Regions from separate parts of the Streptomyces sp. NPDC001406 genome, predicted to be linked through region 2. Evidence: riboswitches for the same ligand, from Rfam matches in the RefSeq annotation. Region 2 holds a riboswitch; each other region holds the start of a gene.
The links. A riboswitch is a leader RNA that binds a small molecule or an ion and turns the genes downstream of it on or off. The one in region 2 is predicted to bind cyclic di-AMP.
Positions count from the first base shown of each region.

Region 1: linked by a shared signal. The riboswitch ahead of ACFY1J_RS04640 (M23 family metallopeptidase) and the one ahead of ACFY1J_RS25570 (transglycosylase family protein) in region 2 are both predicted to bind cyclic di-AMP.
Region 3: linked by a shared signal. The riboswitch ahead of ACFY1J_RS31675 (C40 family peptidase) and the one ahead of ACFY1J_RS25570 (transglycosylase family protein) in region 2 are both predicted to bind cyclic di-AMP.
Region 4: linked by a shared signal. The riboswitch ahead of ACFY1J_RS37600 (transglycosylase SLT domain-containing protein) and the one ahead of ACFY1J_RS25570 (transglycosylase family protein) in region 2 are both predicted to bind cyclic di-AMP.

Region 1 covers NZ_JBIAWG010000002.1:122,113-127,694, forward strand. Annotated here, with positions in the region: gene ACFY1J_RS04630 (M16 family metallopeptidase) at 1-1,147, shown strand, start outside; gene ACFY1J_RS04635 (M16 family metallopeptidase) at 1,144-2,532, shown strand; cyclic di-AMP (ydaO/yuaA leader) riboswitch at 2,735-2,898, shown strand; gene ACFY1J_RS04640 (M23 family metallopeptidase) at 2,911-3,666, shown strand; gene ACFY1J_RS04645 (GntR family transcriptional regulator) at 3,855-4,550, shown strand; gene ACFY1J_RS04650 (HPr family phosphocarrier protein) at 4,697-4,978, opposite strand; gene ACFY1J_RS04655 (GNAT family N-acetyltransferase) at 5,157-5,582, shown strand, end outside.
Region 2 covers NZ_JBIAWG010000010.1:328,786-334,367, reverse strand. Annotated here, with positions in the region: gene ACFY1J_RS25580 (septum formation initiator family protein) at 1-52, opposite strand, end outside; gene eno (phosphopyruvate hydratase) at 151-1,458, opposite strand; gene ACFY1J_RS25570 (transglycosylase family protein) at 1,739-2,401, opposite strand; cyclic di-AMP (ydaO/yuaA leader) riboswitch at 2,406-2,574, opposite strand; gene ACFY1J_RS25565 (transglycosylase family protein) at 2,758-3,744, opposite strand; gene ACFY1J_RS25560 (cytochrome P450) at 3,926-5,206, opposite strand; gene ACFY1J_RS25555 (nucleoside triphosphate pyrophosphohydrolase) at 5,354-5,582, opposite strand, start outside.
Region 3 covers NZ_JBIAWG010000014.1:119,933-125,514, reverse strand. Annotated here, with positions in the region: gene ACFY1J_RS31705 (8-amino-7-oxononanoate synthase) at 1-172, shown strand, start outside; gene ACFY1J_RS31700 (DUF397 domain-containing protein) at 248-472, opposite strand; gene ACFY1J_RS31695 (helix-turn-helix domain-containing protein) at 482-1,348, opposite strand; gene ACFY1J_RS31690 (ATP-binding protein) at 1,562-2,020, shown strand; gene ACFY1J_RS31685 (LysR family transcriptional regulator) at 2,024-2,947, opposite strand; gene ACFY1J_RS31680 (LysE family translocator) at 3,063-3,683, shown strand; gene ACFY1J_RS31675 (C40 family peptidase) at 3,753-4,226, opposite strand; cyclic di-AMP (ydaO/yuaA leader) riboswitch at 4,230-4,452, opposite strand; gene ACFY1J_RS31670 (hypothetical protein) at 4,757-5,065, opposite strand; gene ACFY1J_RS31665 (ATP-dependent Clp protease proteolytic subunit) at 5,074-5,582, opposite strand, start outside.
Region 4 covers NZ_JBIAWG010000019.1:176,019-181,600, reverse strand. Annotated here, with positions in the region: gene ACFY1J_RS37610 (polyprenyl synthetase family protein) at 1-511, opposite strand, end outside; gene ACFY1J_RS37605 (hypothetical protein) at 737-892, shown strand; cyclic di-AMP (ydaO/yuaA leader) riboswitch at 1,687-1,870, shown strand; gene ACFY1J_RS37600 (transglycosylase SLT domain-containing protein) at 1,876-2,361, shown strand; gene ACFY1J_RS37595 (HAD family hydrolase) at 2,420-3,226, opposite strand; gene ACFY1J_RS37590 (hypothetical protein) at 3,392-4,009, shown strand; gene ACFY1J_RS37585 (FAD-dependent oxidoreductase) at 4,026-5,228, opposite strand; gene ACFY1J_RS37580 (ATP-grasp domain-containing protein) at 5,297-5,582, opposite strand, start outside.

The DNA of each region.
Region 1 (5,582 bases), on a different contig from region 2:
GCTCAACGGCACCACCAGCTTCGAGCGCACCAACTACTTCGAGACCATGCCCGCCCACCAGCTGGAGCTCGCCCTCTGGCTGGAGGCCGACCGCATGGGCTCGCTGCTGGCCGCCCTCGACGACGAGTCCATGGAGAACCAGCGGGACGTCGTCAAGAACGAGCGCCGGCAGCGCTACGACAACGTTCCGTACGGCACCGCCTTCGAGAAGCTGACCGCCCTCGCCTACCCGGAGGGCCACCCGTACCACCACACGCCGATCGGCTCGATGGCCGACCTGGACGCGGCCACGCTGGAGGACGCGCGCCGGTTCTTCCGGACGTACTACGCGCCCAACAACGCCGTGCTCTCCGTGGTCGGCGACATCGACCCGCAGCAGACCCTGGCCTGGATCGAGAAGTACTTCGGCTCGGTCCCCTCCCACGACGGCAAGCCCGAGCCCCGCGACGGCTCGCTGCCGGAGGTCATCGGCGAGCAGCTGCGCGAGGTCGTCGTGGAGGAGGTCCCGGCCCGCGCGCTGATGGCCGCCTACCGGCTCCCGCAGGACGGCACGCGCGCGTCCGACGCCGCCGACCTGGCGCTCACCGTCCTGGGCGGCGGCGAGTCCTCCCGCCTGTACAACCGGCTCGTGCGCCGCGACCGTACGGCCGTCGCGGCCGGGTTCGGCCTGCTGCGGCTGGCCGGGGCGCCCTCCCTGGGCTGGCTGGACGTGAAGACCTCCGGCGACGTCGAGGTGCCGGTCATCGAGACCGCAATCGACGAGGAACTCGCCCGCTTCGCTCAGGAGGGCCCCACCCCCGAGGAAATGGAGCGCGCCCAGGCCCAGTTGGAGCGCGAGTGGCTGGACCGGCTCGGCACGGTCGCCGGCCGCGCCGACGAACTGTGCCGGTTCGCGGTCCTGTTCGGCGACCCGCAGCTCGCCCTGACCGCCGTCCAGCGCGTCCTGGAGGTGACGCCGGAGGAGGTCCAGGAGGTGGCCAAGGCCCGTCTGCGCCCGGACAACCGCGCGGTGCTCGTCTACGAGCCGCTCTCCGCCGAGTCCGCGGAGCACACCCAGGACGAGGACTTCCCCGAGGACCCGGAGTCGGAAGCCACCGTGGAGGCGTCCACCGCCGACCAGAACGAGGACGAGGAGGCGGCCAAGTGACCGAGCTCGCCGCGATGGAGTTCCACCCCCAGCCCCGTGCGGGCGAGGCGAAGCCGTGGGCCTTCCCGGCCCCCGAGCGCGGCACGCTGGAGAACGGCCTGACCGTTCTGCGCTGCCACCGCCCCGGCCAGCAGGTCGTCGCCGTCGAGGTGCTCCTGGACGCGCCGCTGGACGCCGAGCCGGCCGGTTTCGACGGTGTCGCCACGATCATGGCGCGGGCCTTCTCCGAAGGCACCGACAAACACTCCGCCGAGGAGTTCGCCGCCGAGCTGGAGCGCTGCGGCGCGACCCTGGACGCGCACGCCGACCATCCGGGCGTCCGGCTGAGCCTGGAGGTCCCCGCCTCCCGCCTCGGCAAGGCCCTCGGCCTGCTCGCCGACGCCCTCAGGGCACCCGCGTTCGACGAGAGCGAGGTGGACCGGCTGGTGCGCAACCGTCTCGACGAGATCCCGCACGAGCTGGCGAACCCCTCCCGTCGTGCCGCCAAGGAGCTCTCGAAGGAGCTGTTCCCGGCGACCGCGCGCATGTCGCGCCCGCGCCAGGGCACCGAGGAGACGGTCGAGAAGATCGACGCGGCGGCCGTCCGCGGCTTCTACGACCGGCACGTGCGGCCCGCCACGGCCACCGCCGTGGTCGTCGGCGACCTCACCGGCATCGACCTGGACGCGCTGCTCGGCGAGACCCTGGGCGAGTGGAACGGCTCCTCGGCGCAGCCGCGGCCCGTGCCGCCGGTGACCGCCGACGACACCGGCCGGGTCGTCATCGTGGACCGCCCCGGAGCCGTCCAGACGCAGTTGCTCATCGGCCGGGTCGGCGCGGACCGGCACGACCGCGTGTGGGCCGCCCAGGTGCTCGGCACGTACTGCCTCGGCGGCACCCTCACCTCCCGCCTGGACCGCGTCCTGCGCGAGGAGAAGGGCTACACCTACGGTGTGCGCTCGTTCGGGCAGGTCCTCAGGTCCGCCCCGGACGGCACGGGCGCCTCGCTGCTCGCCATCAGCGGCTCCGTGGACACGCCGAACACCGGTCCCGCGCTGCAGGACCTGTGGGCGGTGCTGCGCAAGCTCGCCGGGGAGGGCCTCACCGACGCCGAGCGCGACGTCGCCGTGCAGAACCTCGTGGGGGTCGCGCCGCTGAAGTACGAGACAGCGGCGGCCGTGGCGAGCACGCTGGCCGACCAGGTCGAGCAGTTTCTGCCGGACGACTACCAGGCGACGCTGTACCGGCAGCTCGCCGCCACCGGCACCGTGGAGGCCACCGCCGCGGTGGTCAACGCCTTCCCGGTGGACCGTCTGGTGACGGTCCTGGTGGGTGACGCCGCCCAGATCAAGGAGCCGGTCGAGGCTCTCGGCATCGGCGAAGTCACCGTCGTCCCGGCCGAGTAGAGGCACGCGCGCGTGGGTCCTGTCGGCCGACGGGCCGTCAGGACCCACGAACGTTTCTCCAAGATGTCCGAATTGGGGCGGAGGTTGCCTGTCTGCCCTGTGGGATGCGCTACAAAATCCGGCTTCGGTTTGGGGATCGAAAGACCGCCCGCATAGCGTCGTCCAGGCTGTTCGTCGGGCAGTGCGCCGCACCCGCGGCACCGGACAGTCATCGCCGAGTCCCCGTACGGCGCGAGCCAGGGGAGCCGGGGACCCACGCAGTCCCTGGGGTGAATCGGACACCCGCGCGTGCCGCGAGGGGGTCCGTAGGAGACCTTCCTGCTCCGAACCCGTCAGCTAACCCGGTAGGCGAGAGGGAAGGAAAGGACCAGCCACTACATGGCGTTCACCAGCGCCACCGGGAAGCACCGCCGTCCCGGCCGGATGCGCCGCACCACCGCCCGCGCGGCGGGCGTCGCGGCCCTCGCCACCACCGGTGCCGTCGGCACCCTCGCGGCCTCTCCGGCCCTCGCCGCCGAGCCCGCCCCCGCAGACACCGGTCTCACGCCGGTCATCACCATGGGCGACTCGGTCGCCGAGCAGATCGATGCCCAGGCCGCGGCCCAGGAGCAGGCCGCCGAGCAGAAGGCGGCCGAGGAGGCCGCGCGCAAGAAGGCCGTCGCCCTGGCGGAGAAGGAGCGCGAGGCCAAGGCGCGCGCCGCCCGCGAGGCCGAGCGCAAGCGGCTCAACGCGTTCGTGGCCCCGATCGCGAACTCGTATGTCTCCACCGGCTACAAGACCGGCGGATCCCTGTGGTCCTCCGGCTCCCACACCGGCATCGACTTCCACGCCTCCAGCGGCACCACCGTGCACGCGGTGGGCTCCGGCACGGTCGTGTCGACCGGCTGGGGCGGGTCGTACGGCAACCAGATCGTGATCCGGATGGCGGACGGCATGTACACCCAGTACGGCCATCTGTCGTCCATCGGCGTCTCCGTGGGCCAGAAGGTCCTCCCCGGCCAGCAGATAGGCCTCTCCGGCGCGACCGGCAACGTCACCGGGCCGCACCTCCACTTCGAGGCCCGGACGACCCCGGAGTACGGCTCGGACGTCGACCCCGTCGCCTACCTCCGCAAGCACGGCGTGAACGTCTGACGGCACCGCGCACCGCTTCCCGAAGCCCCGGCTCCCCGAGCCGGGGCTTTCGCCGTTTCGGCCGCCCCGCTGTCCAAAAAATATCCATGGATTCCGGCTCGCCATCGGAAATTCCCGTTGATTGCAATAGAGTCACGGAACACACGTCAATCGGCGACGTTTCACGGGGATTAAAGCGGAGGTCGGTCATGCGTATTCCGGCGAGCTCGGTATGCACGGCGATCAGGGACGACATCGTCGCCGGTGTCTACGAGCGCGGCGGCCGGCTCACCGAGGAACTCCTCGCGCGCCGCTACGGCGTCTCGCGCGTCCCCGTCCGCGAGGCGCTGCGCACCCTGGAGGCCGAGGGCTTCGTGGTGACCCGGCGGCACGCGGGCGCGTGCGTCGCCGAACCGACCGAGCAGGAGGCCGCCGACCTGCTGGAGATGCGCATGCTGCTGGAGCCGCTCGGCGCGTCCCGGGCCGCGCAGCGGCGCACCGAGGCCCATCTCAAGGTGCTGCGCGGCCTGGTGAGGCTGGGCCAGGAGCGGGCCAGGCGGGGCAACAGCGAGGATCTGCGCTCCCTGGGCGGCTGGTTCCACGAGACGCTCGCGCAGGCCTCCGGCAGTCACGCCCTGACCTCGATGCTGACCCAGCTGCGGCACAAGATCGCTTGGATGTACACGGTGGAGGCGCCCGCCAACCCGGTGGAGTCCTGGACGGAGCACGGCGCCATCGTGGACGCGGTGGCGCGCGGCGACGGCGAGCGCGCACGGGCGATCACTGCGCTGCACACCGAGCGCGCGACATCCGCGCACCGATTGCGCTTTCCCGGCGGCGGGGACCGTCCGGACCGTGTGAGGACTTCGCAACATGCCGTAAACATGTCGGGCCTGCGGCATTAACACGGGCGCCGTATACAAAGAAGGTATATTCGGCGGAGGTGCATTTCCGCTGCCCTGATTTCCGCGCGCCCGGAATTTCCATGAGAATACGGCGAAGCCGCGCCGCCCGAAAGGGCTGACGCGGCTCCGGCGTTCGGCGCGGTGGCTCAGACGGTCTCGGGCAGTTCCTCCAGGCCCTCGGCGACGAGCTTCGCGAGACGGTCGAGGGCGGCGTCCGCACCCTCGGCGTCGGAGGCGAGGACGATCTCCTCGCCGCCCTGGGCGCCCAGCCCGAGGACGGCCAGCATGGAGGCCGCGTTGACGGGGTTGCCGTCGGCCTTGGCGATCGTCACGGGGATGCCGGAGGCCGTGGCGGCCCGGACGAAGATGGAGGCGGGGCGGGCGTGGAGGCCCTCGGCCCAGCCGACGTTGACGCGGCGCTCAGCCATGTGATGCTGCCCTTCACTGTTCAGGGTTGTCTAGACCAGTTTCCCATATCGTGAAGCATGCCCGGAGCGGGCCTGTGCTCCGCTCCGGAGATGACGTCGGACCTCGGCCTCGATCCGACTTCCGTCCTCCACAGACTGCCTCGCGCCGTTGTCCGACGCGAGCCGTACTCTGGGGCCCATGCAGACCTCGGCGGGCCGGCAGGACCGGCACGAGTACCCCACTCACTGGGAGGCGGACGTAGTGCTGCGCGACGGGGGTACCGCGCGCATCAGGCCCATCACCGTTGATGACGCCGACCGCCTGGTCAGTTTCTACGAGCAGGTCTCGGACGAGTCGAAGTACTACCGCTTCTTCGCGCCGTACCCACGACTGTCCGCCAAGGACGTCCACCGCTTCACGCACCACGACTTTGTGGACAGGGTGGGACTCGCGGCCACCATCGGCGGCGAGTTCATCGCAACCGTACGCTATGACCGCATTGGCGTCGGCGGCATGCCCGCCTCCGCCCCCGCCGACGAGGCCGAGGTCGCCTTCCTCGTGCAGGACGCGCACCAGGGGCGCGGGGTCGCCTCCGCCCTCCTCGAACACATCGCGGCCGTCGCG
Region 2 (5,582 bases):
GCAGTCGCAGTCTGGTCGCGGTGGAGAACCGGTCCCGGTCCTTCGCGGCCATGTCCCCGCCTCCCTCATACGTGCGTACGTCCCCGGACACGGTACGGGACCGGGTACGGGGACGTACGTACGACTGGCTAAGCCTTGCCCTTACCGGGCTCAGCCCTTGGAGATCTCCACGCCGCCCCGGAAGCGCGGGAAGGCGCTGCGGCCGGCGTACACCGCCGCGTCGTCGAGGATCTCCTCGATGCGCAGCAGCTGGTTGTACTTGGCGACGCGCTCGGAGCGGGCCGGGGCGCCGGTCTTGATCTGGCCGCAGTTGGTGGCGACGGCCAGGTCGGCGATGGTGACGTCCTCGGTCTCGCCGGAGCGGTGGGACATCATGCACTTGAAGCCGTTGCGCTGGGCCATCTCGACGGCGTCCAGGGTCTCGGTCAGCGAACCGATCTGGTTCACCTTCACGAGCAGGGCGTTGGCGGTGCCCTCCTCGATGCCGCGGGCCAGGCGCTCCGGGTTGGTGACGAACAGGTCGTCGCCGACGATCTGGACCTTGTCGCCGAGCTTGTCGGTCAGGACCTTCCAGCCGGCCCAGTCGTCCTCGAACAGCGGGTCCTCGATGGAGACGAGCGGGTAGGCCGCCACGAGCTCCTCGTAGTACTCCGTCATCTCGGCGGCCGAGCGGGACTTGCCCTCGAACTCGTACTTGCCGTCCTTGTAGAACTCGGACGCGGCGACATCGAGCGCGAGCGCGATCTGCTCGCCGGGGACGTACCCGGCCTGCTTGATGGCCTCCAGGATGAGGTCGAGGGCCTCACGGTTGGAGCCGAGGTTCGGGGCGAAGCCGCCCTCGTCGCCCAGGCCGGTGGCCAGGCCCTTGCTCTTCAGGACCTTCTTCAGGGTGTGGTAGACCTCGGCGCCCCAGCGCAGCGCCTCGGAGAAGGACTCCGCGCCGATCGGGGCGATCATGAACTCCTGGATGTCCACGTTGGAGTCGGCGTGCGAGCCGCCGTTCAGGATGTTCATCATCGGCACCGGCAGCAGGTGCGCGTTCGGGCCGCCCAGGTAGCGGAAGAGGGGGAGGTCGCTGGCCTCGGAGGCGGCGTGGGCGACGGCGAGGGAGACGCCGAGGATGGCGTTGGCGCCGAGCGAGCCCTTGTTGTCGGTGGCGTCCAGGTCGAACATCGCCTGGTCGATCAGGCGCTGCTCGGTGGCGTCGTAGCCGACCAGCTCCGGGCCGATCTGCTCGATCACGGCGAGGACGGCCTTCTCGACGCCCTTGCCCAGGTAGCGGTTCGGGTCGCCGTCGCGGAGCTCGATGGCCTCGAAGGCGCCGGTGGAGGCGCCGGACGGAACGGCGGCACGACCCGTGCTGCCGTCGTCGAGGCCGACCTCGACCTCGACCGTGGGGTTGCCTCGGGAGTCCAGGATTTCCCGGGCTACGACGACGTCGATGGACGGCACGAGCATCTCCTTCATGGATGTGACGCTGGAAGTGCGGGGCTGGGTGCCTTGCGACTAGAGCCTAACCGTCCCGGGGGCATCGGCCACCGACCGACCGTCCCGTGGACAGGGTCCGACCGTACCCATTGTTCCGGCTCGAAACAAAGGCGGGGTGGAGAACGGCTCGAACACAGCGCCCCATGAACAAGCCCCGCCCCGGCGCGTACGGGGGAATACGCACCGGGGCGGGGAGACCGTGGGGACGGGGGGCGGCTGTGGTTCTTGCAGCCGGGCTACCGGCCGCGGATCACTTCAGGTGGAGCTGCTGGCCCGGGTAGATGAGGTCCGCGTCCTGGACGATGTTCTTGTTCAGCTTGAACAGCTTCTGCCAGCCGCCCTTGACCTTGTGCTTCTGGGCGATCGAGCCGAGGGTGTCGCCCTTGACGACCTTGTACTCGCCGTCGCCCTTCTTGACCTTCTTGCCGGTCGGGGTGGTGACGGTCTTGGCCGCGGCCGGGCGCTCGGCGGAGCGGGAGGCGGCCGGCTTCTCGGTCGACCGGGGGGCGGTGCTCGCCGCGGCGCCGCTGTAGGGGGCGCTGGACAGGCCCGTGCCGCAGACCGGCCAGGCACCCTTGCCCTGGGCGGCGAGGACCTTCTCGGCGATCTCTATCTGCTGCGCCTTGGTGGCCTTGTCGGCGGTGCCGGCGTACTTCGAGCCGCCGTAGGCGGACCACGTCGAGGCGGAGAACTGCAGACCGCCGTAGTAGCCGTTGCCGGTGTTGATGGACCAGTTGCCGCCGGACTCGCACTTGGCGACGGCGTCCCACTCGGAGGCGGTGGCGGCCGAGGCGGTGCCGGAGGCCATCAGCGGGGCGACGACGGCGGCGCCGGCGACACCGGCGAGCGCGATGGCACGGGTGACCCTGGCCTTCGAGGGACGACGGTGCTTGCCCTGGGCGGAAAACAGCATGGATGGATCCCCTCACCGACGCCTGCGAGGTGAGCTGTCGGGTTCGGGCCGGTTGAGTTGCCCGGCCACACCTCCGCTGGGAGGCGTGGCTCCACCCCTAGCCGCTCCGGCTCAACTGTCCGGCGCGGCACTTACCTTGGGTCCCCCGCTCCTGCCTACGGCGCGTGACGCGACGACTGTTCCCGTGCGGCCGCTGGCAGGACTCGGCGTTGCGACAGCCGGGGCTCGTGGTGACGAGCGGACTCGACCGTAGACACGCGATCCGGGGAATTCCAAAGACGATCAGGGCTTCTGAGACTCATCCCACACTTTCACCAAACCGGACATTAGGCGTGAAAGCGGGACGTCAACTCCCGCTACTTTTCACCGGTTTCGGTAGCGACGTCCAGGGTCTGACCGGGGGTGATGTCGTTCGGGTCGGTGCCGATTGCGGCCTTGTTGGCGGCATAGAGCGCACGCCATCCGCCGTCGACGTCGAGGGAGTCGGCGATGGACGCGAGAGTGTCGCCGTCGCGAACCGTGTAGGTGCGCGAGGCGTGACGACCCGCCGAGGCCGAGCCCTGCCCGCTTGCTGCGCTTTCGTCCGCATTGCCCCCGCGATGACGGCCGCCCCCGATCGCGCCGGTGTCGACCAGACTCCAAGATCCCCCGCTTTGCCACGAGTTGTCAGAGTCATCCGTTTTGGGAACTTCCGTGGGCGCGCCACCGCTCCCCTGCGAGTTGCCCGAGCCTTCGGATTCCGACTTGTCCGACTGGGCGGAATCTTCACCCTTGCCCTCGCTCTTACCCTCACCCTTGCCCTTCGCCCCGTTCTCCTTGTCGGCGTTCGCCGAGGGGGAAGCCTTCCCCGAGGAGTCCGACTCCGAGTGCGAATCGGATGAGTCGGACGAATCAGAGGAGTCTGAAGAATCAGAGGAACCGGGTGAATCGGATGCCGAGACACCGGTGTCGACATCGACCGACCCGGAGCTCGCGGTGAGCCCGGAGAGCAGGGCACAGGTGGCCCAGGGCTTGGTGCCCTGGTCGGCGAGAATCTTCTCCGCGACGGCTATCTGCTGCGAACGGCTGGCCTCGTCCGGGCTGGAGGCGTACGCGAGGCCGCCGTACTTGTCCCAGTCGTCCTGCGACATCTGCAGACCGCCGTAGTACCCGTTGCCGGAGTCGGCGCTCCAGGAGCCACCGCTCTCACACTCGGCCACCTTGTCCCAAGTGGTGCCGTCGGCCGCGTTGGCGCTCGCGGCCCCGAGGAGCGGGATGGCGATGGCGGAGCCGGTCACTCCGGCCGCGACGAGGAGGGCCGGAGCCTGACGGGGGCGACGGTGACGACCGTTCCCGGAGAGCATGCGGAAGCCTTTCGTGCGACAGCGATGACCGGCGCGGCACAGAAAGCCGACGTACCGCGCTGCCTAGTGAACGTATCCACTGACGATCACTTGTCACAAGTTAATGCCGCGTAGATCACGTGAAGATCACAGAGTTGAGCATTCATCAGGTTTGGGGCACGACAGGCCGCGCTTCCCTCACTTACCGGACGGGCGTGAACTCCACGGGCAAAGTGCGCAATCCACGCATGATGAGCCCGCCACGCCACCGCAAATCGGCCGGATCCACCGCGAGTCGGAGGTCCGGGAGGCGGGTGAGGAGGGTGGCGAGCGCGGTCTGGCCCTCCAGCCGGGCGAGCGGGGCACCCAGGCAGTAGTGGATGCCGTGGCCGTATCCAAGGTGTTGGTTGTCACGTCGGCCGAGGTCGAGGACGTCCGGGTCGGCGAACCGCTCCGGGTCCCGGTCGGCGGCGGCGAGCACCACCAGGACGGGGTCGCCGGGTGCGATGTCCTGCCCGCCGATGGTGAGCGGCTCGGTGGCGAACCGCCAGGTGGCCAGTTCGACCGGGCCGTCGTAGCGCAGGAGTTCCTCGACACCGGTCTCCAGGAGGTCCCGTTCCCGGCGGGCGAGGGACGCCTGCAGACGGTGCCGCTGGTCGGGATGGGTGAGCAGGGCGTAGGTGCCGTTGCCGATGAGGTTGACGGTCGTCTCGAACCCGGCGAACAGCAGGATGAAGGCCATCGCGGCGGCCTCGTTCTCGGTGAGGTGCTCGCCGTGGTCCGAGGCGCGGATCAGCCCGGAGATGAGGTCCTCGCCCAGAGCGGGGCTGTCGGGCAGGGCCTCACGCTTCTTGTGGATGAGCTCGGCGAGATAGCCCCGCATCTTCTTGACCGACCGCGCGACCCCGCCCCGCGGCCCTCCCCCGTGCCGGATCATCATCCCCGCCCAGTCCCGGAAGTCGTCCTGGTCCTCGCGCGGAACGCCGAGCAGGTCGCAGATGGCGTAGATGGGGAGGGGAAAGGCGAACTCGTGGATGAGGTCGGCGGACCCCTCGGCCGCGAACCCGTCGATGAGCCGGTCTGTCAGTTCCTGTACGCGCGAGCCGAATTCGGCGACCCGGCGGGGCGTGAACGCCTTGCTGACCAGGCGGCGCAGCCGGGTGTGGTCCGGCGGGTCGATGTTGAGCAGATGCGTCATCAGCTCCGCCTTGCGCTCACCGGGGATACCGGTCTTGCCCTTGGCGTGCGCGGGCTCGTCGTGATGCGCGGGGTTCTTCGAGAGCCGCTGGTCGGCCAGCGCCTGCTTGGCATCGGTGTACCGGGTGACCAGCCAGGCCTCGACACCGCTCGGGAGTTTCGTCCGGTGCACGGGGGCGTGCTCGCGGAGCCAGGCATAGGCCGGGTAGGGGTTACTGGCGAACTCCCAGCTGAACAGGTCGGGGGCGGCGGGGCTGGGGTTCGGAGGGTGGGGCTGGTTGGTCACTCCTCGACGGTATCCGGCTTTCCGGCGGATGCCGCGCGGAGGGCGGTACGGGCAGCGGCCGCCGAAGCGGTGACTCCTCCAACTCCCTTTCCCCGCATGCCCTCGCGCCCGTGAGCAAGCCCCCGTGCCCGTCCCCCGGGCCGTCTCTCAGGCCGACGTCGGGCCCTCCATGCCCTCTATGCCTTCCCTGCCCTGCACTCCCTCGGCGGCCCGCACAGCGTCCCGGTACGCCCGTGCCGCCGCCCGCAGTGCCGCCTCCGGGTCCACCCCGTCCGCCTCGGCCCGTATCGCGAGCGCGAGCAGCTCGTACCCGATGCCCTCGCCGTGCGGCAGCGGCACCTCCAGTCCCGCCGTGCGCGCGCGGGAGGCGAGCTTC
Region 3 (5,582 bases), on a different contig from region 2:
GGCGGCGGTGCGCTGGGCGGCCGACTGCCGTACGGCAGGCCTGGCCGTGGGCTGTTTCCGTCCTCCTTCCGTGCCCGACGGCATCTCACGGCTCAGGCTGACCGCCCGCGCGGACCTCTCCGAGGCCGAGATCGAACGCGCTGTACGTGTGATCGGCGAGGCGCGACCATGAGTCGGCGTGACACGGCCGTGCGCCGCCTGGGCGGAACCGATCAATAGCGATCGGCCGGATCGGGTCGTACGGGGATCAGCGCAGCGCGGCCAGGAACCCCGCCCAGCTCTCGGGGGAGAGGAGCAGCGCGGGTCCGGCCGGTGCCTTGGAGTCGCGCACGGCAAGCAGTCCGGTCAGCGGACCGGAGCGCGGCCGTGCCGTCTCCACGCAGTTGTTCGCTCCCGTGCTGTAGCTGCTGCGCAGCCATCGCACGTCGTGCAGATCGGTACTGGAAGGTACGTTCCGAGGCAGTGCAGACATGGTGCCTCCTTACGCGCCGTCAGCTATCCCGGCGATGTAATCCAACGATTCCTCGGGCGAAAGGGCGTGCATCCGAAGGGTGTTGAAGGCCTCGGAGTAGGCCTGGAGGTCTTCTTTCCGTTCGAGATAGAGGCTACTCGTCAAGTGGTCGAGAACAACCACATCCAGATCAGATGTGCTCGGAAATGAGAAGATAACGAAAGGGCCGGTGATGCCGATGTGCGCTCCGGCGGCGAACGGCAGGACCTGAAGCCTCACTTGGGGCAGGCGCGCCGCCTCCACCAGCCGTTCCAGCTGCCGCGCCATGACGTCCGGGCCGCCCACCTCCCGCCGCAGCACCGCCTCGTCCAGGACGGCACGCAGCTCCAGCGGCGGCTGTGACCGCAGCACGTCCTGCCGGGCCAGCCGCACCTTGACCAGCGCGTCCAGCCGCTCCTCGGCGTCGTCGAAGCCGCTCACGGCCGCCCGGGTCACCGCGCGGGCGTACTCCGGCGTCTGCAGCAGCCCCGGGACCACCGACGTCTCCAGCGTGCGCATCCCGCGCGCCTGCGACTCCAGGCTGATGAAGTCCCGGTAGGCGGGCGGCAGCACCCCGCGGTACGCGTGCCACCAGTGGTGCCGGCCGCCGACGTCGTCCGAGCCGGCCAACACCATCAGCAGCTCGCGCAGTTGACCGTCCACCACGCCGTACGCGTCCAGGAGTAACCGCACATCGGCCGGTTTCACCCCACTGGCGCCCGTCTCGATGCGGCTCACCTTCGACTGGTGCCAGCCCACCAGCCGGGCCGCCTCACCGCTCGTGAGGCTCGCCCCGGTGCGCAGTGCGCGCAGTTCGGCGCCCAGTTTCCGGCGGCGCACCGCGGGACCGTTCTGCATGGGCTACTCCCTACTCCCTTCGAGCCGCCCAAATACGGTCTGCCGTCGCAGAGTTCACCGCTTCGAGCGACAGATATATGCATATCTTGGTGGATCGCCCCCGTGACACGTGCCGCAATGGCAGTCTGACGACGAAGCACCAGTCCGGGACCGTACTCGAACCATCCGGCTCCGTGCCGGACTGCGGTCCCGTGGGAAAGGGACGACGTCGTCATGGCAGACCATCTGGAAGCATCCGTCACTCTGCCGAGCGATCCCGCCTCGGTCGCCGCGGCCCGTTCCTATGTGCTGGCCACTCTCGCGGAATGGGGTCTGCCACCGGACACGGAAGTGGCCGACACGGTCCGGCTCATCGTCTCCGAACTCGCCACCAACGCCGTACAGCACACCTTCGGTCAGTCACCCACCTTCACGGTGGACCTCGTGCTCGATCGTGACGAACACCTGCGTATCGGCGTCACCGACAGCCATCCACGCTTCCCGAAGAGACTCCCCGCCGCCGTCCAGCAGGACAACGGCCGCGGCATGGTGATCATCCGCTGGCTCACCGCCGAATGCGGCGGCAAGCTACGGGTCCGGCCCACCCGCGAGGGCGGCAAGACCGTCTCGATCGAACTTCCCTGGACGGTACCCGCCCAGCCGGTCACGGCGGCCGGACAGCAGGAGCCGTAACACTCAGGCCCCCGGAATCCGATGCGCACGCCCGAACGCCCCGCGCAGCAGGGCCCGGAAGGCGTCGGCGGCCGGAGCCACCTCCTCGGCCCGGTACGCGACCGAGATCGTACGACGCAGTTCTCCCGCCCCCAGCGGGCGCACCCCGACCGGAGTGACCGCCGTCCGCGCCACCATCTCCGGTACGACGGCCACGCCGAGCCCGGCACTCACCAGCGCGCACACCACGGCGTAGCCGGGGGTCGGCACGAGCACGGACGGCGTGGCCCCCGCCTGCGCCAGGAGCGCCTCCACGCCCTGCCGGGCAGGCAGTTGCGGAGCCATGCTGACCAGCGGCTGCCCCGCAAGCCCCGACAGCGGCAGCCGGGAGGAGTCACTGCTCAGGGCATGCCCCGGGGCGGTCACCAGGACCAACTCCTCCACCAGCACCGGCTCCAGACCCACCGAGGACGGCACCGGAACCGGCTCCGCCGGGTGATACGCATGCGTCAGCGCCAGGTCCACCGCCCCGGCCGCCACCGCCGCCACGCCGGCCGGCGGATCGTAGTCCGCCACCGACAGCTCCACATCCGGATGCGCCCGGCGGAACGCGCTCAGCACCGGCGGCAGCAGATGGATCCCGGCCGTCGGAAACGTACCGAGCCGGAGTGTGCCGCCCGACAGACCGGCCAGCCGGGCCAGTTCGTGCCGGGCCCGCTCCAACTCGTCCAGCACCCGGCGGGCCCGGGCCACCAGCAGCTCGCCCGCGTCCGTCAGCCGCGCCCCGCGGTGGTGCCGGACCAGCAGCGCCGTCCCCGCCTCCCGCTCCAGCTTGGCCAGCTGCTGGGAGAGGGCGGGAGGTGTGTAGCCGAGCCGTTCGGCGGCACGCGTGATGGACCCCGCCTCCGCGACCGCGACGAGGGCGGCGAGTCGGGTGGGGTCGTACATACCGGTTGCCTGCCCAGAGGGATGTCCGAAGAATGCGAGCCCAAAGGAACGCTTAAGGCTTACCCAGGATATCCGAAATACCTGCTGAAGGCCTGTCCACGGCAGGCTGGCAGCCATGGACGGACAGCTCATCGCCTTCACCGGGATCGCCGCCGGCATGGTCGCCATGCCCGGCGCCGACTTCACCGTCGTCGTACGCAACGCACTGGTCTCCCGCCGGGCGGGCATCGCCTGTGCGCTCGGCATCGCGGGCGGGCTGCTCGTCCACACGGCTCTGGTGGCCGCGGGGGTCGCCACGGTCCTGGTCGCCGTGCCCCCGCTGTTCCGCGCTCTGCAACTGCTCGGCGGGGCGTATGTGCTGTATCTGGGCGGGCGGACGCTGTGGTCGCTGCGGCAGCCGCAAGGCGGCGACACGGACAGTGGCACGCCCTCGGCCGCGAACCCGCTGCGTCAGGGGTTCATGACCAACGCCCTCAACCCCAAGGCCTCGCTGACCTTTCTCAGCCTGCTGCCCCAGTTCGTACCGGCGGGCAGTGCCGCGCTGCCCAGGACCCTGCTGCTCGCGCTGATCGTGATCGGGCTGACCCTGGTGTGGTTCCCCACGGTGGCGCTGCTGGTGGACCGGCTCGGCCGATGGCTGCGCCGGCCGCGGGCCGCCATGGCCCTCCGGTCGGCGACCGGTGTGGCGCTGACGGTTCTCGGTGCCGCCCTGCTCCTCGAACCGCTCCTGGCGTGACACCGGGTCAGGCCGGAGCGGACCCGAGGGGGTGCCGGTGCGACAAGGCCCGCCACCCCCTCGGGCGGGTCAGCTGACCCGGCCGTACCAGACGCTCCTCGTCCAGATCCTCTGCAGCTTCACCACGTCCCCGGTCTTCGGGGCGTGCCAGATCTTCCCCTTCCCGGCGTAGATCCCCACGTGGTACACGCTGGAGCCCGAGTGGAAGAAGACGAGGTCACCGGCCTTGCGGTTCTTGGCCGAGATGTGGTGGGTCTTGTTGTACTGCTGGGCGGCCGTACGGGGCAGGGTCTTGCCCGCCTTCTTGTACGAGTACAGCGTCAGCCCGGAGCAGTCGAACCTCCGCGGCCCGGTGGCGCCCCACTTGTAGGGGGCCCCCTTCTTGGAAGCCGCGACCTGGAGTGCCTTCGTCGCCATCGTCGCGGCCGACGCGTCGGCGGCGACACCCGGAACCACGATCGAGCCGCCCACGGCGGCGATGGTGAGGGCCGAGGCCGTACCGGCCCGGGCCATGAGCGACGGGACACGATTGAGCGCAGTCATGCGCAACCCTTCGTCAGCCGCCTGTGAAGGATGACCTGTCGGATTCGGGCTGGCGAAGTTGCCCGGCCGCGTTGCCGCGGCTTCACCCCAAGGGCTGCTCGGAACGAACAAACAGACGAACGAACATCCGTTCCGGCGACCCGTCTTGCTTGGGTCCTCCACTCCTGCCGATCCACTCCTGTCGACCGGTCATCCGGGCGGCGGCAGGACTCGGCGTCCGCCCGGACCGCCCCGCCGCTGTGGCGGGGGCTTGTCGTCAGACAGGGATCTTCACTCACAGGTGTCCGAAAATCCCAATGGAATCGGGGATTTGTGGTGTTACTCACCACTCACCCGTTCGGGTGGACATCGCTGTGTTCGAGTCATGGTCGAGGGGGTCAGGTACCCCCGGACCAGCGCGGAAGCACCTCACCGTCCCCTCCGGGCAAGCGTGTTGCGCAACCTCCACGGCCTCGGAAATGGACCCGCGACTACTCCGAACAGCGGTACGTCTTTTGGGTCGTTTCAACTCCGGTGCGGACGGCAGTGCGTCAATCGGCGGCGGGGGGTGGGACGGTGACCCTCGCGGTCCGGCGCTCGCCGTCCAGCACCCGCAGTGCGCGCGCCAACGTGGCCGCGTGCAACTCCGCCTCGCCGCGCTGGTGCATGAGGGTCAGCGCGTCGCGCAACTCCGCCGCCGCACGGACGAGCGCCTGGGCGGCCCGCAGTCCGCGGTAGGTGTCCGAGTGCTGGGCCGGATTGATCCGGCCGAGCAGGTCGACCACATCGAGGTAACGGTCGATCAACTCACCCTCGGCCCGCGTCAGGGCGGGCAGTGGCGGCAACTCCGGAGGCAGCATCCGCCGGCTCACCCCGCGTCCCGAGCGGTGCGGGAGGCCTTGCGGCTGGGGATGATCCCGTCCACCAGCCCGTATTCCAGCGCGCCCGGCGCGTCCAGGATCAGATCCCGCTCCAGGTCCTCGTGGACCTGCTCGGGGCCGCGTCCTGTGTGCCGAACGAGCATTCCTTCGAGGAGGTCCCGGGTCCGGGCCAACTCCTCGGCCTGGATGACGAGGTCACTCGGTTGGCCCTGCACGGGCTCGGGCAGCGAGGGCTGCCGGATCAGCACACGCGCGCCGGGCAGCGCGAACCGCTTGCCCGGTGTCCCGGCGGCGAGCAGCACCGCGGCGGACGAGCCGGCCTGCCCCAGGCAGATCGTCTCCACGTCGCAGCCGACGTACCGCATCGTGTCGTAGATCGCCGCCATGGCGCTGAACGAGCCGCCGGGCGAGTTCACGTACAGCGAGATGTCCCGGTCCGGGTTGTCGTGTTCGAGATGCATGAACTGCGCCATCACGTCGTTCGCCGATGTGTCGT
Region 4 (5,582 bases), on a different contig from region 2:
GCTCGACCGGGTCCCGGCCGTCCGAGGGCCCCGCGGTCTCCAGGATCTGCCCGGTGACCAGCCGCTCGAACGCGAGGGCCTGGACCCGCACCGCCTCGGGACCGAGATCGGCGAGGATCTGCGAGGCACGGGCGAACAGGAAGTCACCCGTGAGAACGGCGACCGAGTTGCCCCAACGGGTGTTCGCGCTCTCGACACCGCGGCGCACCGCGGCCTCGTCCATCACGTCGTCGTGGTACAGCGTCGCGAGGTGCGTCAGCTCGACGACGACGGCCGAGGGCACGACACCCGGCGCGTACGGGTCGCCGAACTGGGCCGCGAGCATCACGAGCAGCGGCCGGAACCGCTTCCCGCCCGCCCTCACCAGGTGCTGGGCGGCCTCCGTGATGAACGGGACCTCACTCTTGGTGGCTTCGAGCAAGCCTTCCTCGACAGCCGCCAATCCGGCCTGGACATCGGCTTCCAGAGCCTGGTCCCGCACGCTCAGCCCGAACGGCCCGACGACGGTCACGTGGGGTCTCCTGTCTGCTGGTGTCTGCTGGCGATTACACGGTTTGTCGATAGGTCGCTGCCATCACTCAAGTCAGCGTATCCGGTCAGGTTTCGATCACCGATAGCGCCCACCGTTACAGCCCAGGCGGTATCGGATCACGACCGGTATGTTTTTGATCAGTTGATAAGGATTGATTTTTATCGACTCATCATGATGTGACACTGCTTGTCCCTATATACCCGCATGTACCCGGTCAGCCGGCGCCACGGGGCACCACCCATACACATCCGTACGTCCTCCCCCTACGAGACCACGCACGACGACATCCGCATCCCCCTGCCCGACAGGACACGGCTGTACGCGCGCGTATGGCGGCCCCTGCCGGACGAACCCTGGTGAGCGGGCCACGGCTACGCCTGGCGGGGCATGTGGCTGGAGCGCCTCGGCCCGCGAGGAGTACGACACGATCAGGGCCGCCGTGCTCGCGGTGGGCGGCCGGCACGACCCGTACCACGACACGGTCCTCCGTCCGGTCGAACACCTTCCGCGCGACCGCGTCCGCGGCATCGTCGGCCCCTGACCGCACGAATACCCCGACCGCGGCCGGCCGGCCCGGCGATCGGCTTCCTCCAGGAGACCCTGCGCCGGTGGGACCACCGGCTCAGGGACGGCACCCCGTCCGACGGTGCCTCCGCCCCGGCGGACCCCCTGGACCAGCCGCTCCCGCGCGCGTACGCCCTCGACTCCCGCCCCCCGGCCACGGCCTACGGCACCCTTCCCCGCCCGCCGGGTCGGCGAGCCGCTCCGACCCTCACCCCACGTGACGAGCGTCACGCACCGGCTCCGGGGCGCCCCCGTTCTCGCACGGTCCCCGATACACACGGACCGGACGTGGGAGAAGCGCGCCCCGCGGACCCCCGCGAACCCCCTGTGACCTGCATGTCTGATTTGCCGTGAATGTTATTCCGTGAGTTGGGTCACGCCGCCTTATGTCGCCCCACATCCGGCCAAACACCCGTTTGCCCTTTTCCTGTCGGCCAGTTGAGGCTGTGCAACCGCAAAGGATCAAGTGCCCCATACGCCTCAACCCAAGGTCAATTGGTGCGTTCTGTGAATCAGGTACTTGTTCCCGACATGTGCTCTCGCATAGCTTCCGGCCAGTCAGGCGGACGCCGAATCCTGCCGCCGCCGGACGTAACCCATCGACGAACTCATTTCGCGTAGGCAGGAGCGGGGGAACCCAGGTAGGCCGCCGGACCGGACGACACATGTCGCACGGAACGGCTCGGGGTGAAGTCGCGCAGCCTCAGGGCGGCACGGCCGGGCACCTCCCCGTCCGAACCCGACAGCTCACCTCGCAGGCGACGGAGAGGAAATCCCCCATGGCCGCTGCCGCTCAGCCCCGCCGCACCACCCGCCTCGTCCGCAAGCTCGCCGTCGCCGGCACCGGCGCCGCGGTGCTCGCCCTCCCGCTCATCGGCGCGACCACGGCCTCGGCCGCCCCCGCCACCACGCCCGCCGCGGCCGAAACGACCCTGGCCGGCTACCCGAACAACCTCGACGGCTGGATCCGCGAGTCCCTCGCCATCATGAAGGAAAGGCACATTCCGGGCACGTACAACGGCATCTACCGCAACATCATGCGTGAGTCGTCGGGCAACCCGCGGGCCATCAACCTGTGGGACTCCAACGCGGCCAAGGGCATCCCGTCCAAGGGCCTGCTCCAGGTCATCGACCCGACGTTCAACGCGTACCACGTGGTCGGAACGTCGTTCGACATCTACGACCCGGTCGCGAACATCACCGCCGCCTGCAACTACGCGGCCGCGCGGTACGGCTCGATGGACAACGTCTTCGGCGCGTACTGACGGACGCCACGGGGCGCGTGCTGACGGATCTCCCTCTCCCTCCCCCGCAACGGGAGAGCTAGGCAAAGAGTCTTTCGAGGACGACGGCGATGCCATCGTCCTCGTTCGACAAGGTGATCTCGTCGGCCACCGCCTTGAGTTCGGGATGGGCGTTGGCCATCGCCACACCACGGGCGGCCCAGTCGAACATCGGGATGTCGTTGGGCATGTCCCCGAAGGCGATGGCCTGCCGGGCACTCAGCCCCAGGTGTTCGGCGGCCAGCGCCAGTCCGGTCGCCTTCGTGATACCGCACGGCTGGAGCTCGACGGTCCCCGGCCCGGACATGGTGACCGTCGCCAGCGAACCCACGACGTCACGGGCGATCGCCGCCAACTCGTCGTCGGACAGGGCGTGATGGCGGAGCAGGACCTTGCTGATGGGTTCGCACCACAGATCGTCGCGCCGCGGGACCCGTACGGCGGGCAGGGTCGGGTGCGGCATCAGATACCCCGGCTCGATGAGCGTGAGCCCGTCCACCCCGTCCTGGTCGACGGCCACGTACACCTGACCCACCTCGGCCTCGATCTTGCCGAGCGCGGTCTCGGCCAACTCCCGGTCCAGGGTGACCGACCACAGCAGACGGTCCGCGCCGGCGTCGTACAACTGCGCGCCCTGTCCGCACACCGCGAGCCCCCTGCTGCCGAGTTCGTCGAGCAGCGGCCGCACTCTCGGCGCCGGGCGCCCCGTCACCACGAGATGCTGCGCACCGGCCTCCACCGTCCGCGCGAGGGCCGCGCGGGAGCGGTCGGAGAGGGTGTCGTCGCCGCGGAGCAGCGTTCCGTCCAGGTCGGTGGCGACGAGTGAATAAGCGGGGGGAGCGGCCATGATCAGAGAATACGGACAACATGCCGCTGCGACTCACCCCCGTCCCAGCCGTTGTTCTCAACCCCACGCGGTCCGCGCGGAGATGCCGCCACCCGCCATCGTCAGTGGTGCGCGTTAGGTTGCTGTCATTGCGCCGAGGGAGCTGAGGAAACGGGGGCGGATGTGGTGACGGACCGGCGGGAAGTCTTCCGGAGGTATCTGCGCAAGGCGGCGCCCGCCGTTCTCGCGCGCTTCCCCGAGGAGTTGAGGCCCGAGATCTACGCCCTCTCCTTCCGTATCTGGCGCATCGACTACGACGAGCGCCACCCCTATGTGGCCATCGGCTACAACACCGAGAGCCAGTACGAGCTGGAGAAGCGTCACGGGGACCTGGGCGAGGCCCGCTGGCACTACGCCTGCTGGCTCCTGGACGGCTTCGAGATGCTCGGCAACGTCCCCGAGGACCCGGCCGGCGCACCGCTGTACGTGGAGGAGGTCAAGGAACTCGGCCTCTGGTTCGACGGCGACCGGGACGACGAGGAGGGAGACCGGGACGCCGACGAAGAGGGCGACGTCGAGGCCAAGCGCGATCTGCTCGGGCTGCATTTCGCCGACGCATGTATCGATCTCGCCCGCCATCTGCACGAAAGCGGGGAGATCGAGCGGCTCTTCGGCCGTCGGCTGCCCGTCGTCGTCTTCGACATGGACTGTCCCGAGTGGGAGATCGAGGCCACCGAGGCGGCCAACCCCCCTGAGCTGATCGAGGAGTTCCTGGCGTGGCAGCGGGCGGCCGAGGAGGGGTAGCCGCCCGCCCCTGCGCTCAGCCGTGCGCCGCCGCCAGGTGCTTGGCCAGCCGCGGGGAGGCGAACTCGGTGCCGCAGACGAAGCGCATCACCGGGCCGTAGGACCCGGCGGCCGGGAGGCCGGTGAAGTAGAGGCCGGGGACCGAGGAGACAAAGCCGGCGCCGAGCTTCGGGGTGCCGCGGCTGACCGCGAGGCGGGTGCGCAGCTCATGGCCCAGGAAGTCCATGGCCGCGACGTTCACGCGGTAGCCGGTGGCCGCGACGACATGGTCGGCGGTGAGCCCCTGGGTGGCGCCGGCGAGGGTGCGGACCGTGAGGAGCGGGCTGCCGTCGGAGACGTCCGCGCCGACCAGCCGCTCCACCTCCTGGACCTGCACCTTGCCCTCGAAGCGGTCGCGCAGCCACCACGCGCCGAGCGGGCCGAGGACCCGGCGGACCAGATAGTGGCGGGCCTGGGCCGGAAGGTAGCGGTAGGGGTGGGGGTAGTAACTGAGGGCCCACAGGGACCAGGCCCGGCCGAAGGGGGACTCCGGGCGCAGCTTCGGCTGCTTCCAGGGCGGGGCGCCGAAGGCGACCTTGCCCTTGCCGCGCGCGACCACGCGCACCTGTGCACCCGCCTCCGCCGCCAGGGCGGCCGTCTCCAGCGCGGACTGGCCGGCGCCGATGACGATCAGCTCCTTGCCCTTGAAGGGGCTGAGGTCGTGGTGCTGTGAGCTGTGGGACACCAGGCCCGTGGGGGTGGGTCCGTCCGCCGCGGCCTTCGCCAGCTCCGCCGGGAGGTGGGCCAGTCCGGACAGCCCGGTCGCGACCACGACCGCGCGGGCCGTGAACAACTCCCCCGATTCCAGCTTGAGTTCGAAACCGCCGCCCGTACGGCGGTCCACGGAGACCACCCGCACCCGCTCCAGTTCGGGCAGGAGGTTCCGCTGGAACCACTCGCCGTAGGAGATGAAGGTCTCGACCGGGATGAGGTCCTCGTCGGTCACCAGCCGGCGGATGCCGGCCGCGTCGCAGTAGTCGGCGAGGGTGTGGCCCGGCTGCGGGCAGTCGATGCTGGAGGCCGCCGGGGTCGACTTGAGGATCATTCCGGCGGGCATGTGGTCGCGCCAGCTCACCATGGGATCGCCGAAGACGCGCACGGGGATGCCGCGCGCCCGCAGATGGGCGGCGGTGGACAGGCCGAATGGTCCGGCACCGAGGACTGCTACCGGTTGAATCACGAAGTCCCTCCCCAGGACGTCATTTCGTCACTTCGTGGTCCGGTACGGACGGTCGGGACGAGGAACGTCTAGTTGCCCGAACCGGTCGTACTGCCACGGCGGTTGGTGCGCCACAGCTGGTACAGATGCTTCGCGCCCGGTCGCACGAAGCGCGCGAGCATCGTGAAGAAGGGCAGCGGATCGTCACCCGCGAGCCAGGCCAGCTCCGTCCCGCTCGCCCGCGCCGGCGCGTGCGGCGTCGTATAGCCGCTGCGGCGGTAGGCGAGGAGGGCGGGGAGGTCGATGTTCTCCACGATGTACCGGTGGCCGGCGCGCTGTTCCCCCTCCGGAACGGTGCGCCCGGTCAGATTCAGA